2 regions of the Spartinivicinus poritis genome follow, and region 2 is predicted to be linked to the other one. Evidence: predicted binding sites of a transcription regulator. Region 2 holds the regulator's gene; the other holds the start of a gene.
What was found. Region 2 encodes FliA, which starts transcription of late flagellar genes. Its sites were predicted from a motif close to CTAAAGTTNNNNNNNNNNCNGCCGATA; they were not measured.
Positions count from the first base shown of each region.

Region 1 (7,006 bases), on a different contig from region 2:
TGCAACCACTTCTTTACCGGTTCCAGACTCCCCGGTGATCAGTACACTGACATCCTTATCCGCCACCTGAGCCATCATCTCCCTCACCTGTTGTACCTTCCGGCTGGTGCCAACTAAGCTGCGGAACAACTGAATTTCTCGCTGCTGGCTACGACCATGATGACGACTAAGCTGATATTGCTCGTGAAAAACCTGAGAACGATGCAGGCTATCCAGTAGCTTGTTATAGCTGGGCGGGTAATCAATCGTCGCGATCACTTGCCGTTTCAAGTCTGGATCACAGGCTTCTGACAGCGATTGTTCACCAATTAATAATACGGCTATACCGCCATACCATTTTTGGATATCAGCAATCATCGACTCCAAAGGGCTATGGCAATCGCCCAATAATAACCCAGCGATACCTTCAGGGTTAACATCCTGCTCTTTTAACGCCTGCAACCAATGACTGGAATCCAAAGCAATAAAGTCTTCTCCTAAGAACTCCAGGATGACCTTCATTTCGTGCCGACGATTGGCATTATCATCAATTAGCAAGACTTTGATTTCTCGCCACATACCCACTTCCGCTCGACTTTCATTATTAGAAGCTGTCACAAAGCGATTATGCGCAACACCTTTTGCAACAGCTTTATTATTGCAGAAAATACCAAACTCGCTTGAAAGACCGTTTGGTAATATCATCGTCGGATGACCAAGCGATGCTTACCTCAGTAAAGTCAGAAATGTGAGATTGGTCAAATTTATGACAGGCATTCCCGCTAAAGTGACATGATTCACATTTATAATCGATTTAACCGGTTTGTGCTAGCAACCTTCATCTAATTGACATATTGCAATCATGATAGTGAGGTTAATTCTTGACAGTGGCTTGGATAATACCAACATAACAACCAGACAGGCTTTTACGAGCTAAAAACCATAGCTAGTGCTAAAGTTTAGATAGATAGTGCCAAAGGGTCAGATATAAAGAAGATTGTTTTAAACCGTTTGAAAGACAGCGATTAAAAGCTAAATGCAGATTAATTTTGAATTTGACGGTAAGCAGTTACTCCAACAATACCTTGTTGACATCGCTGTAATTGGCTAGCTAATTGTTGTTTATATTGCTCATACTGGCTAATGGCCTCTTGATAGCCTTGATACAGCTGGCGAAGCACAGTAACAACTTCAGTGGATTGGGGAGCCTTGATTGTTAACTGAGACAATATCTCACGACACTGCTGATCAACTACCTCAAACTGTTCCCAGGTTTGTTGCTTAACAATAACCTGTAACTGGTCATGTAATTGGCTAAGCTGTAAAACAGCTGGTAATGGACGATTATTTTTCATCATTAAGTACAGTTTGTGAGCGTTACCTATATTAATCCATAAAATGAAAAAAGCGCTTATCAATCAACGGCAATAACTGATATTTTCATAATTATCAAAGTATTGCGTTGTATATGATTAACCGACTGCCGTTGGCTGGGCCACTTGTTCACGAATACCATCCCAACCGGTTTTCACTTCTCTTAATAATGTAATCACTTCTTCAACCAGCTCTGGGCTATTAGAGGCATTAGCTTCAAATAAGCGGAATTCCATGTACTCATAAAGGCTAAAAAGGTTTTCAGCCACTTCACCGCCTTGCTCTTTATTAAGAAAGCTTCTCAGCCCACCAATAATCTCAATGGCTTTATTGATAAAGCGATTTTTTTCTTCAATTTCTTGCCGCTCAATATGACCTTTAGCAGTCAGTAAACGTTCTAAAGCACCATCAATTAATAATTGAATCAGTTTATGTGGGTCTGCATCGATAATGCCCGTCTCCCGATTCACTGCCTGATATTGCTTCAGTTGATTATATGCATTCATCGATCACCTCATTCTCTCGTTATCAATCACTCTTACTACTAGCTACTAACGCATCCAATTGGGATTTGATAAAGTCCTGGGTATTTTTAAGCTTAGCAATTTGAATATCTGCTGCAGTAAACTGGGTTTCCAACTGTTTTCTAAAGGCTTCAACCCGTTCATCTAGTTTGACCCTTTCATCAGCAATATCATCCAAACTTTCAGTTAATGAATTGGTTTTGGTGGTCACAGCACCATCTGAAGCTAAAAATGAAGTCACCTTATCAATTAATTGATCCGCTACACCGGAAATAAATGTGACTGTACCTCGGTCACCGGTGGTGGTACCACTGACTTCCAAGCGAATACCTTCAGCGTCATCTCCCACTGCCGCCGTCAGTACTTTGCCAGAGCCTGTGGCAGTTTTGCCGTTAATCGTGCCTGCTACATTTACTCCTGCCGTACCGGTACCTACTGATAGTCCCAGCTGCGCCGCCGTATTCGTATCAACTTGCGTTATTTCAACAGTAGATGTGGTACCAAAAGTATTAGAGGTAATCACCAGCTGATTAGAACCATCCACTGTCACAGACACCGTTTTACCTGCATTTATTAAATTATTATCGGCATTAATTTTACTTTGAATTTCTGCTGCTAGCTGGGTTGGCGAATAACTACCAGGTGCAAGAGTTAACTCAGCCGTTTCAGTGCCATCGATGTTGACTTTAAGGGTATCGTTATTTCCATCAATGGTTGTTGAGCCACCCAATGCTACCGTGCCATTTAAATTTCCTTGTGTCGCTGCCGTCGTAATATTAATGGCATAGGTACCTTTTTGGGTGGCACCGGTATTGGATAAGAATTTCACCTGATTATCAGAGGTACGGCCTTGGCTAGCAAACAGCCCCACCACATCATCAGGTGACTCTGCTAATTTTGTTTTAAATTTAACGCTATCAAAAATTAAGGTGCCGCCATCATTTGAACCTGCTGAGGCAGACACTTGAGTACTAATACCAATATCAGCCAGGCTTCGAATATTGGCTGTTTCTAACCCTTTAACTACCCCACTCAGAATATCTCGGGTTTGGGCAGTAATACTCCGTAAAGTCGAATCACCAATTAGCACCCCCGCTTCCAAGGTGTCAGGATTAAACGCCGTCAATTCATTGACCAGGGTTTGATAAGCGTTGAATTTATCGACAAATTCCTGCACTCGATCAACGATAGTTGCTTCATCACGAGTGATTGATAAGCTGGAAGCAGCGCCTGTATTGGTGCCAGTTAGGTTTAATGTTACCCCTTCAATCGCATCAGATACGGTATTAGATGAGCGGGTGATGCTGATGCCATTCACTTTTAAATTGGCATCTTTGGCTTGCACGGTTTCGGTTAAATTATTGGTGGTGCCATTAAACACTAGCTGGGACAAACCATTGGTATCGGTATTGTTGCTATCGTCATCGGTTACATTGATGGTAATGTCATTTGCCAGCCCGGTTTGAGTGGCATTAAATACCAGCTGAAAGCCTGAACCGGTATCCAGTACACTGGCAGAAACATCCAGCCCCGTTTCTGCATTGACCGCATCTCGAATACCTTCTAGGGTGTTGTTACTGCTATTGATAGTAATATTTTTTGTGGTAGTGCCCACGGTAATACTGAGGGTACCGGTGCCAATCGTATCGGTTTTATTGGTGAATACACTAGAAGCGAGTGAGTGGGCTTGAGCTAATTGAGTGACCTCTATTGAAAACTGCCCCAACGGTGCGTCGGAAGAAGCCGTTGCTGAAAATGCTGAGGAGGTAGTTGAAGCTTTAACAGCAAGCACATCGGCCATCGAGTCTAATGAACGCGAAGCTAAGCGTAAATCAACCAACGCACTTTGCACTCGTCCAAACTCTGATAGTTGAGTATTCAGGGTGTTTTCCCGGCTGGTCAAACGCTTATCAGCGGGCTCTTTTTCAACGGCAACCAGCTTATCAATCAAGTCACTGGTTAATACCCCTGATCCTATACCGATGGATGAAATACCTGCCATGGCTGCTACCTATTTAAACCCACGTTCTATCAGGAGGAACTTACTAAGCTTACTCATTAAAGCGGCAATTAGCGGCAAAACTTTACCCTTCTTATCAAGCCATTTGTAATAAGCCTATAAGCAAGCTACTTGCTGCAGACACTTTGCAGAATGCCTTTATCAGCTATGAATGCTTCAAGCTCGTATATTCAACAAGTGAATATCATCTTCAACATTCAAGCTTTGCGCCAACTTTAATGCCAACTCATCTGGTATTTGTCTGACTACCTCTTCTGATTTTCTATCGACTACCGTGATTACAGTTCTGCCCGAAGCAGAATCCATATCAAAACGAAGGTCTCGCTGCTGAGCCTGAACGAACTCATTCAGCTTGGTAACTGCCAGTTCAACTTGCTGCCGCTTTTGCTGTTGTGATGATTGCAACTCCTTTGCATCACCCGTATTGATATTAACAGCACGTTCAGCATGACTAGGGCTTACATCCTGCTTCACACTTGCAGCCTTCCTTGTTTCACTCACTTCCTTGGTACTCGCCGCCACCTGGGGGGGCAATGAACTAGGCTTGGTTGTTACAGCCTCCATTCTCAAGGTAGGCGATGTCAGATCAACCTCTTTCATATCTCACCTCATCACCTCTCAAACACCAAAGCCGACACCAGTTTCCCGGTGTCGGCCCACAGCTAAGTCGACCTCTATTACTGTAGCAACGTCACTACTGTAGTAGAGATAAAACCTGCTGCGGCCTGGCGTTAGCCTGCGCCAGTATCGAAATACCAGCCTGTTGTAATACCTGGGCTCGTGAGAGCTCAGCAGTTTCTGCCGCAAAGTCCGCATCCTTAATCCGCGAATTGGCAGCAGATAAATTTTCACTATTAATGGTTAAGTTACTGATGGCAGACTGGAATCGGTTTTGAATAGCCCCTAAGTCTGCTTGTTGTTTAGAGATTTGCTGGAGAGCATTGTCTACCGATTGTATAGCTTTGTTGGCTCCATCCACTGTCGTAATATCAACATCTTTGAGTAGCTGGCCATCCAGGCCACCGCCGAAAGTACCAACTTGAAAACCTGCACTGCCTATACTTCCAGTGTTACTGCTTAGCTCTATTTTGTCTCCTGAGAACAATGCCACAGAGCTAAAGTTGGTGGTATTAGCAGCCAAACTGTTAGCAAATCCAGTCTCAGCGCCTATGGTTGTCAAAGCACCTGTTTGGATATTTCGACCATCTTCCGCAATAAGCCTAAATCTATTTGACCCAAATGCTTCTGCTCTAACCCCAGTTTGCCCTGATGCATTATTAATGGCTGTCACAACAATATTTTGAACGTCACTAATTGTGTCATCGTCCACATAAGATATATTGATTGATACACCATTGATAACAACACTTCCCGATTTGTTTGCTGCGGGGTCTGTAATAGCATCACTCACTACTATTGTTTGATTAGCCTTTGCTGTTACGCCAGTTTGTTCACTAACTAAGTTAATAGCCGCCGCTTTAGCAATTGCACTTTCCGCTTTTTCATTGCCACCAACATCAACTGAGGCGGTATCATAAGAGTCAAGTGATGGTCCTACTGCCACACCATTTATGACCAAATCACCAGTAGCCAATGCTGCGTTAGTCACATTATCGCCAGCCACACCACTATTAACGCCACTATAAGTACCTACCTCAAAACCCGCGTTATCAATACTGCCTGTTGTTGTATCCAGAGAAATATCAGTACCATCACGAGAAATTAACGAATATGTCCCAATTGAGGTACCAGCAGCTGCTAGCCCAACAGCATTCGTTGCAATTGCTCCATCTGCCAAAACAATATTGCGACCATCAGCTGCCGTTAGGGTAATACCGGTTGTAGCGTTGCCATCAAAAGAAGCAACCACACCAGTCTGACCTGACTTTTCATTTATGGCATTAACAACACTTTGAAGGTTAGCTTGCGCAGACAAACTAGCGTCAGTGGCTACCTCTATGGACAGCCCATTAATCGAAATCCCACCATTTTTATCAGTCGATGTGTAAGTTGTCCCAGCAACAGTGGTACCATCAACTTTAGCAATCACACCGGTTTGATCTGAGACTCTATTGACTGCTGCAGCCTTTGCAATTGCACTTTCCGCTTGAGAACTTGTTGAAAAACCATCATCCACCCCTGACGACGCACCTACGGCAATGCCATTAATTACCAGGTCACCAGCTGCTAATGCGTTAGCCGCAACAATATTAGAGGAAATACCTGCTTCTATAGCGCTGCCTAAACTATCTGTGGTTGCTTTGGAGACACTCACCCCAATGGTATCCCCGAGATTGGCTCCCGTTTGGAAAATAGAGCCATCAAAGGTACCATCCAGTAGTTTTTTGCCGTTAAAGTTGGTTTTTTCCGCCACATTTTGAATTTCAGTGACCAACTGTTTGACCTCGGCATTTAAGGCTTCTCGGTCAATGCTGGTGTTACTGCCATTAGCTGATTGCAATGCCAGGTCACGAATCCGTTGTAAGTTCGAGCTGATAGACCCCAATGCCCCTTCCGCTGTTTGGGCTAAAGAAATTCCATCATTTGCATTACGTATGGCCACCGAGGTTCCTCGTATTTGTGCATCTAGTCGAGAAGAAATGGCTAAACCCGCAGCATCGTCTCTGGCACTGTTAATTCGTAAGCCTGATGACAGCCGCTGTAGCGCTTGGTCTTGAGCAGCTTGTGAGGTGTCCAAGTTACGACGTGCCATGATAGAAGCAATATTCGTATTAATGATCTGAGGCATGCTTGTTCTCCTTATTAACCTCTAACAATTCCAGGTCAGAGGGCCTACGCGATGTCTCAGCAGGTGACTGAAGTGTCGCGGCTAACCTTCCTGAGTTGGTTAGCGGCAATAAGGAAAAAATATTTTAGATGTTTTAGTAATTAAAAACATCATCAATATTAATTAACCTACATCATCAATTTTTATATTTACTTCTCAATGATTTACAGTGTTTTGGGTTCTACTCTATCTCCTCTTATTTACTTACATTTATTAATCATTAATTAAATAAGACTATTTTTATTAATTTTTTAAAACGGTTATTGATTAAACTAATTATTTTTTTCCTTGAGCTTAAAACCGGCCTTGAATATTCAAGGC
Region 1 covers NZ_JAPMOU010000021.1:74,867-81,872, reverse strand. Annotated here, with positions in the region: gene ORQ98_RS16330 (sigma-54 dependent transcriptional regulator) at 1-558, opposite strand, end outside; gene ORQ98_RS16325 (hypothetical protein) at 1,023-1,337, opposite strand; gene fliS (flagellar export chaperone FliS) at 1,452-1,859, opposite strand; gene fliD (flagellar filament capping protein FliD) at 1,882-3,879, opposite strand; gene ORQ98_RS16310 (flagellar protein FlaG) at 4,054-4,497, opposite strand; gene ORQ98_RS16305 (flagellin N-terminal helical domain-containing protein) at 4,592-6,646, opposite strand.
Region 1: the regulator FliA is predicted to act here: its motif matches at 3,939-3,965, upstream of fliD (flagellar filament capping protein FliD).

Region 2 (7,006 bases):
TGGTGGTGCTGTGGTTTTGGGTGCAGCAGGAGCCGGAGCGGGCGAAGGTGCGGGTTCAGCAGCTCTGCTTTTACCTGGAATGTGACTGCGCGCTACAGCTTTTACGCGATCACAAAGGGTTTTTCTTAATTCTGCGCTATTTCTCGAAATATCTTCAAAGTTTTTCGGTAAATAATCTACAGCACCTGCTTCCAATGCATCTAGTGTCACTCGAGCGCCTTCATGGGTTAACGAAGAAAACATCAATACAGGGGTGGGATGAGTTTCCATGATTTTTACAAGCGCAGTAATACCATCCATGACCGGCATTTCGTAATCCATCGTAATGACATCAGGTTTTAGCTCCAGGTTTTTATCAACCGCTTCTCTGCCATTATCTGCAGTACCCACTACCTCGATTTGTGGGTCTGTTTTTAAAATTTCACTGACCCGGCGACGAAAAAAGCCTGAGTCATCAACAATTAGCACTCTAATGGCCACCCAGTCGCTCCTGTTTGTTAGCTAACAAAGTTAATACCATGTTTATGCATACTCTTTCAGTAAACTAGGAACATCCAAGATTAATGCAATTCGCCCATCGCCTGTAATGGTGGCACCGGCCATCCCAGGTGTGCCTTGCAAAGTCTGCCCCAAGGGTTTAATGACCACTTCTTCCTGTCCAATTAGTTGATCAACAACAAACCCCACTCGTTGAGTACCTACCGATACTACGACTACATGAGCTTCTGTCTTCGTTACATCACTGTCATCAAATCGTCTGCCATTAATTAGCCAACGTTTTAAGTGGAATAATGGCAATGCTTTTTCTCTAACAATGACCACTTCCTGTCCATCCACTACATTAGTTTTCGATAAATCCAGATGAAAAATTTCATTCACACTGACTAGAGGTAAAGCAAATGCTTGGTTTTCCAGCATTACCATTAAGGTTGGCATAATTGCCAATGTTAATGGCACTTTAATAATAAGCTTAGAGCCTTCTCCTTTTACTGAGTCAATATTAATGGTGCCATTTAATTGAGAGATTTTATTTTTTACGACATCCATGCCCACTCCACGGCCAGAAATATCCGTAATTTCAGTTTTAGTTGAAAAACCGGGGGCAAAAATTAAGTTATAACACTCATTATCCGATAGCCGATCAGCCGCATCCTGTTCATAAAGCCCACGAGAAACAGCTATTCCTCTTAATTTATCAGGATCCATCCCTGCACCGTCATCCGCAATGGATAGTAAAATATGATCACCTTCTTGCTGGGCAGACAATACCACGGTGCCTTTGCGTGATTTACCTGCTTTTTCTCGATCCTCTGGAGACTCAATACCATGATCAACTGCGTTTCTGACCAAGTGCACTAGAGGGTCTGCTAACGCTTCAACCAGGTTTTTGTCTAGGTCTGTTTCCTCACCTTCAAGCTCTAAATTAATTTCTTTTTTCAGACTTCTGGCCAAATCCCGCACTACCCGAGGAAACCGACCAAATACTTTCTTGATCGGTTGCATCCGGGTTTTCATCACTGACAACTGAAGATCACCCGTGACTACATCCAGGTTGGCAACAGCCTTTGATAACACTTCATCCCCACTTTTGTTACCCAACCTGACTAGTCGGTTCCTGACCAACACCAGCTCACCTACCATGTTCATGATGTCATCAAGTCGCGCAGTATCTACCCGAACGGTGGCTTCAGCAGCAGGCGCTTCTTTGGCTGGCGCTGGCTTACCGCCTCCACCCGCTGGTTGACGCGGTTCAGCTGCCGCTGGTGGTTTAGGTGGGCTGGCTGGAGGCGCTGCCGCAGGTGGTTCTCGTTTTACGGGTGCCGCAGTAGCAGCGGGGTTTGCAGGTGGGGGGGAGGCTGGAGCAGGCTTAGCAGGTGCTGCAGCAGCAGGGGTTTTCCCTTGTAGTTCATCTAGCAGACTTTCAAACTCAGCTTCCGTTATCAAGTCGCTTCCTGTTTTGGCTGCGGCAGCTGCTGGAGCTTCTGGTGGCGCAGGTGTCGTCGCAGCGGGCTGAGCCCCAGCTGGTTCAGCTGGAGTAGTCCCCTGACCACTTGGCGCACTGCCCCCATGCAATTCATCCAACAGCGCCTCAAACTCATCCTCAGTAATTTCATCACCACTGGGGGGGGCTGCAGCTGAAGTAGGCGCAGGTTCAGCAGGTTTTTCTGGCGCAGCCGGTGCTGGCGCTGAGGTGCCAACTGGGCCACTACCATGTAATTGATCCAGCAGTGCTTCAAATTCATCTTCAGTAATGTCATCGCTGCCAGCCGCTGCAGCAGCTGCCGCTTTATCAGGTTCTTTAGCCTCTGACGATTCGTCTGCAACCGCATCTAACAGCTTTTCAAACTCTGCATCAGTGATATCTTCCCCTGCTTCAGCCCCGGCATTAGCAGTAGGTTGCTGGGGAGTGGGGGCTGGCTCAGGTGCAGCAGGAGGTGGTTCCGGTGGCGCCGCTTCTGCGGCAGGTGGTGCTTCAGCAGGTGCTGCGCCTTCTGGTTGGGCAAGTACTGATAGGGCTTTTAATAGCTCAGGGTCAGCAGGTGAAGGCTCAACACGATCCCTAACTTGGCTGAACATTTCATTAATTGAGTCTAATGCTTGTAATACAACATCCATTAGCTCGGTCGTTACTGACCGCTGGCCATTGCGTAAAATATCAAAAACATTTTCAGCCACATGACAGCAATCAACAAGGCTATTTAATTGAAGAAACCCTGCTCCTCCTTTAACGGTGTGGAACCCCCGGAAAATAGCATTTAATAAATCCATATCATCGGGGCTATTTTCCAGATCAACGAGCTGTTCAGAAAGCAGCTCTAAGATTTCTCCGGCTTCGACTAAAAAATCCTGCAGGATGTCTTCATCAGCCTCGAAACTCATGAGACAGCTCCCCTAAAACCCCAAACTAGAAAGCAAATCATCAACATCATCTTGGCCTGACACTACATCGACTCGCTCCTCTGCTTTAATTTGTGGACCTTCAGCAGCAATGGAATCTTCTTCTGTTGCTGTTATTTCATGCTCAATGCCAGTAATTTTATCTACCTGACCCGCCATTCTGACCAGATCAACTAAACTGTCTTCTACCTGCTGAACAAGTTCAACAACTCTTTTAATAACCTGACCAGTTAAATCCTGATAATTTTGTGCAACTAAAATTTCAGTTAAATTGCTATGGACTTGATTAACTTGTTTTTCACTACGATCTAAAAACTCATCCATCTGTTTATAGAGTTTTCTAAATTCATCCGGATTCATTTGCCGCTTGCGAATCTTAGTCCATTCATCCCTTAAGCTATGGGCATCTGACTTGAGCTCATCAATAATGGGCATGCTGTTATCAACCAAGTCCATGGTTGTATTCGCTGCACTTTCTGTCATTTTTGTTACGTATTCTAAACGATCAGATGCATCCACCATGTCAGACATGGCTTCTTTATCATCACTCGCCAGCCCAGCCTCTACATGAAAATTTCGAATCGATTCATGTAGTGCCCGGGTAAGTCTGCCCACCTCTTTGTATAAGCTTTTATCCCTGACTTCGTTAATTTCCTGAATAACTTCTATGGCATCTTTTAAATTGCCTTTTTCCAGATGCTCCACCATTTTTTGAGCCTGTTCTTTCAGGCTCGTTTCAAATTCAGTGGGCGCATGGTCTTTTAATTTATCAAGCAGCGACATATATACCTCTTAACCACCTGCTTCAACACGCTCAAAAATCTTTTCGATTTTCTCCTTCAACACCGCAGCAGTAAAAGGTTTTACTACATAGCCATTCACACCTGCCTGAGCAGCTTCAATAATTTGATCGCGCTTGGCTTCAGCAGTTACCATTAAAACAGGAAGTGTATTTAGTTTTGGGTCCGCCCTTACAGCTTTGAGTAAGTCAATGCCTGTCATACCCGGCATATTCCAGTCGGTCACCAGAAAATCAAAGCCACCACTTTGCAACATAGGTAGTGCAGTTTGCCCGTCATCTGCTTCTGACGTATTCGTGAAACCTAAGTCACGTAACAAATTTTTTATAATCCGTCTCATCGTAGAGAAATCATCTACGATCAGAATTTTCATATTTTTGTCCAAAGCGACCTCCATCAAGCCACATTGATGTTTGTGCTGAACATCTAACTTACTAGTCTAGTAGGTCATTAAGAGGGTGCCAGTCTATTCAACTGCCCAGTCTTGCAGACGCGCTCGAAGCCGAGCAGCCGCTTGACTGTGAAGCTGACTTACGCGTGACTCACTCACCCCCAATACCATGCCAATTTCCTTGAGGTTAAGCTCTTCGTCATAATAGAGTGAGAGCAATAACTGCTCTCGTTCCGGTAGTGTGGCAATGGCTTTAGCCAGTGCTTTTTTAAATTGCTCAGTTTGGTGTTTGGTTGGCGGTGATGATTGTTGTTGATCCGCTAACCAAGTGTGCCGTCCATCATGGCTACTCAGTAATTCTTCAAAGCTAAATAACCGGCTTGAGGCTGTATCACTTAACAGCTGATGGTATTCAGTTAAGCTCAATCCTAATTCTTCTGCAATTTCTCCATCTTTGGCGTCGCGTCCAAGCCTGGCTTCAAGCCCACTGATTGCTTCGGTAATCCGCCGACTATTGCGATGTACCGAGCGCGGTACCCAATCCCCTTTGCGAATTTCATCAAGCATCGCGCCACGAATGCGAATACCTGCATAGGTTTCAAACGTAGCACCTTTACTCCCATCATACTTTTTAGCAGCCTCTAACAGGCCTATCATACCGGCTTGTAATAAATCATCTAATTGCACCTGAGAAGGCAACCGTGCAGCTAAATGATGGGCGATTCGTTTCACCAAACCGGCATATTGCTCAATTAATTGCTGGTTAAATTGCTGTCCCGACTTAGAATACAAACCTGCTTCATTCGACACCATAAAATTGCCTATTATCTTCCTACTTCACCAGCAACCAGGTTTTCAATAAAAAATTCTAAATGACCACGCGGTGATGATGGGAGAGGAAAAGCATCGACTTTTTGTGCCAGCGCTCGAATTGCCACAGCGGCTTTAGAACGGGGGTAAATATCAATAACGGCGCGTTGGCGCAAAACAGCTTTCCGTACAGCCTCATCCAGCGGAATAGCACCCAAATATTGCAGCGCCACTTCTAAAAATCGATCAGTTACATTGACGAGTTTGTTATATATATTATGGCCTTCCTGCTGAGATCTCACCATATTGGCCACAACTCGAAACCGCAATAACCCATAATCACGGTGTAATAATTTAATCAAAGCGTAAGCATCAGTAATTGAGGTAGGCTCATCAGTAACAACAATAATTAATTCTTGTGCAGCTCGAACAAAACTAATGACTGTATCAGAAATACCTGCTGCGGTATCAATGATAAGCATGTCCAGTTGGTTACTGAGTTCGCTGAACGCTGAAATCATTCCAGCATGTTCCTGGGAACTCAGCTCAGTCATTTTTTGGGCACCAGAAGAAGCAGGAATAATTCGAATACCACCAGGGCCTTGTAAAATAATATCTCTTAGATCACAGCGTCCCGCCAGTACATCCGCCATATTCCGAGTTGGAGATAACCCCAATAAAATATCGACATTGGCCAACCCCAAGTCAGCATCTAGCAACATTACCCGACGCCCTAGTTCCGCCAATGCTATGCTCAAATTTACTGCTACATTTGTTTTACCTACGCCCCCTTTTGCTCCGGTTACTGCGACTACTTGTACTGGATGTTTGATCATATGCGGATTAATCCTGGTTATATCCTTTTAATGAATGGCTCATGGCATCAGCCGCCTGAAGCTCATTCATTGTCACGATACTCATCAACTGTCGAGTACAGACAATAAGGAACACGCTGTATAGAGGTAACCGAGACTCCCCTTAGCGCCTTATTTATTATTCTCATCCCCTTTCATTGGGCACAGGGCTATTAACCAACATTGGCTTGCATAGGAGGTGTTACAGCTACAGGATTAGCCTGCATATAAGCTGACATTAGCTCACTTTCTGCTAACTCAGCATGTTGACTGAGGGCCACTGCACGACTAATCAATTGATAAGCCCGTGCCTGATGAATATCGTCCGGAATCCGCTGGCCATCAGTGACATAAGACACCGCAAGGTGTTTATCCATGAGCAGCTCAATTGCCTCCCCCAGCCTGGAAGCCTCATCCAGTTTAGTTAACACCCCCCCTACTAACCGAGTTTGACTATATGTGTTATAAGCCACTTGCAGCACTTGTTGCTGGCTGGTTGTTGATAAAACCAGCAAGCCTCGCACCATTGGCCGCACCTGATTTAATATAGATAATTGTAGCTGCAATTTGGGATCTTGGTGATTAAGCCCAGCTGTATCAATTAAGACCAACGACTTTTTCTGAAAGCTATCTAATACTGTTTGTAATTGCTGGCCGTCCTCCACCACTTTAACCGGCACATTTAATATTTTACCTAAAGTTTTAATTTGGTCAGTGGCACCAATTCGAAAGGTATCCATGGTGACTAATGCCAGCTTATCCGTACCATGCTTTAATGCATAACGGGTAGCGAGTTTACCTATCGTCGTGGTTTTTCCTGCGCCAGTAGGCCCGACACAAGCAAAAATCCCCCCTTGATCGGTAATATCTTTAGAGGTGACAGGTAGTTTTTTCACAATATTGGCTAATAAATTTCGCCAGGCATCAAGCCCCTGTTGCTGTAGAGGTAAATTCGCCAGTAATTGTTGACAATAGTGACCACTAAAACCTATCGCCTGCAATTTTTTCCAAAGCTGCGCCTTAGCCGGATTTTGCTTACAGTATTTTAACCAGCCTAACTGCCCTAATTGTTGTTCCAGTAATGCCCTCATGCCGCTGACTTCATTTTGCAGCGCACTAAATTGATGATCAGTGACATTCGGGTGTACAACAGATGTTGCTGTCATTGTAGAGTCAGTTTTACTCACTGACTTTAAACCAGGTGTTGACCTCAACTGTAAATTAACATCAGTGGTTGTAGCACTACCCTGCTG
Region 2 covers NZ_JAPMOU010000005.1:97,726-104,731, reverse strand. Annotated here, with positions in the region: gene ORQ98_RS06040 (protein-glutamate methylesterase/protein-glutamine glutaminase) at 1-480, opposite strand, end outside; gene ORQ98_RS06035 (chemotaxis protein CheA) at 523-2,880, opposite strand; gene ORQ98_RS06030 (protein phosphatase CheZ) at 2,893-3,681, opposite strand; gene cheY (chemotaxis response regulator CheY) at 3,691-4,071, opposite strand; gene ORQ98_RS06020 (RNA polymerase sigma factor FliA) at 4,165-4,902, opposite strand; gene ORQ98_RS06015 (MinD/ParA family protein) at 4,914-5,735, opposite strand; gene flhF (flagellar biosynthesis GTPase FlhF) at 5,927-7,006, opposite strand, start outside.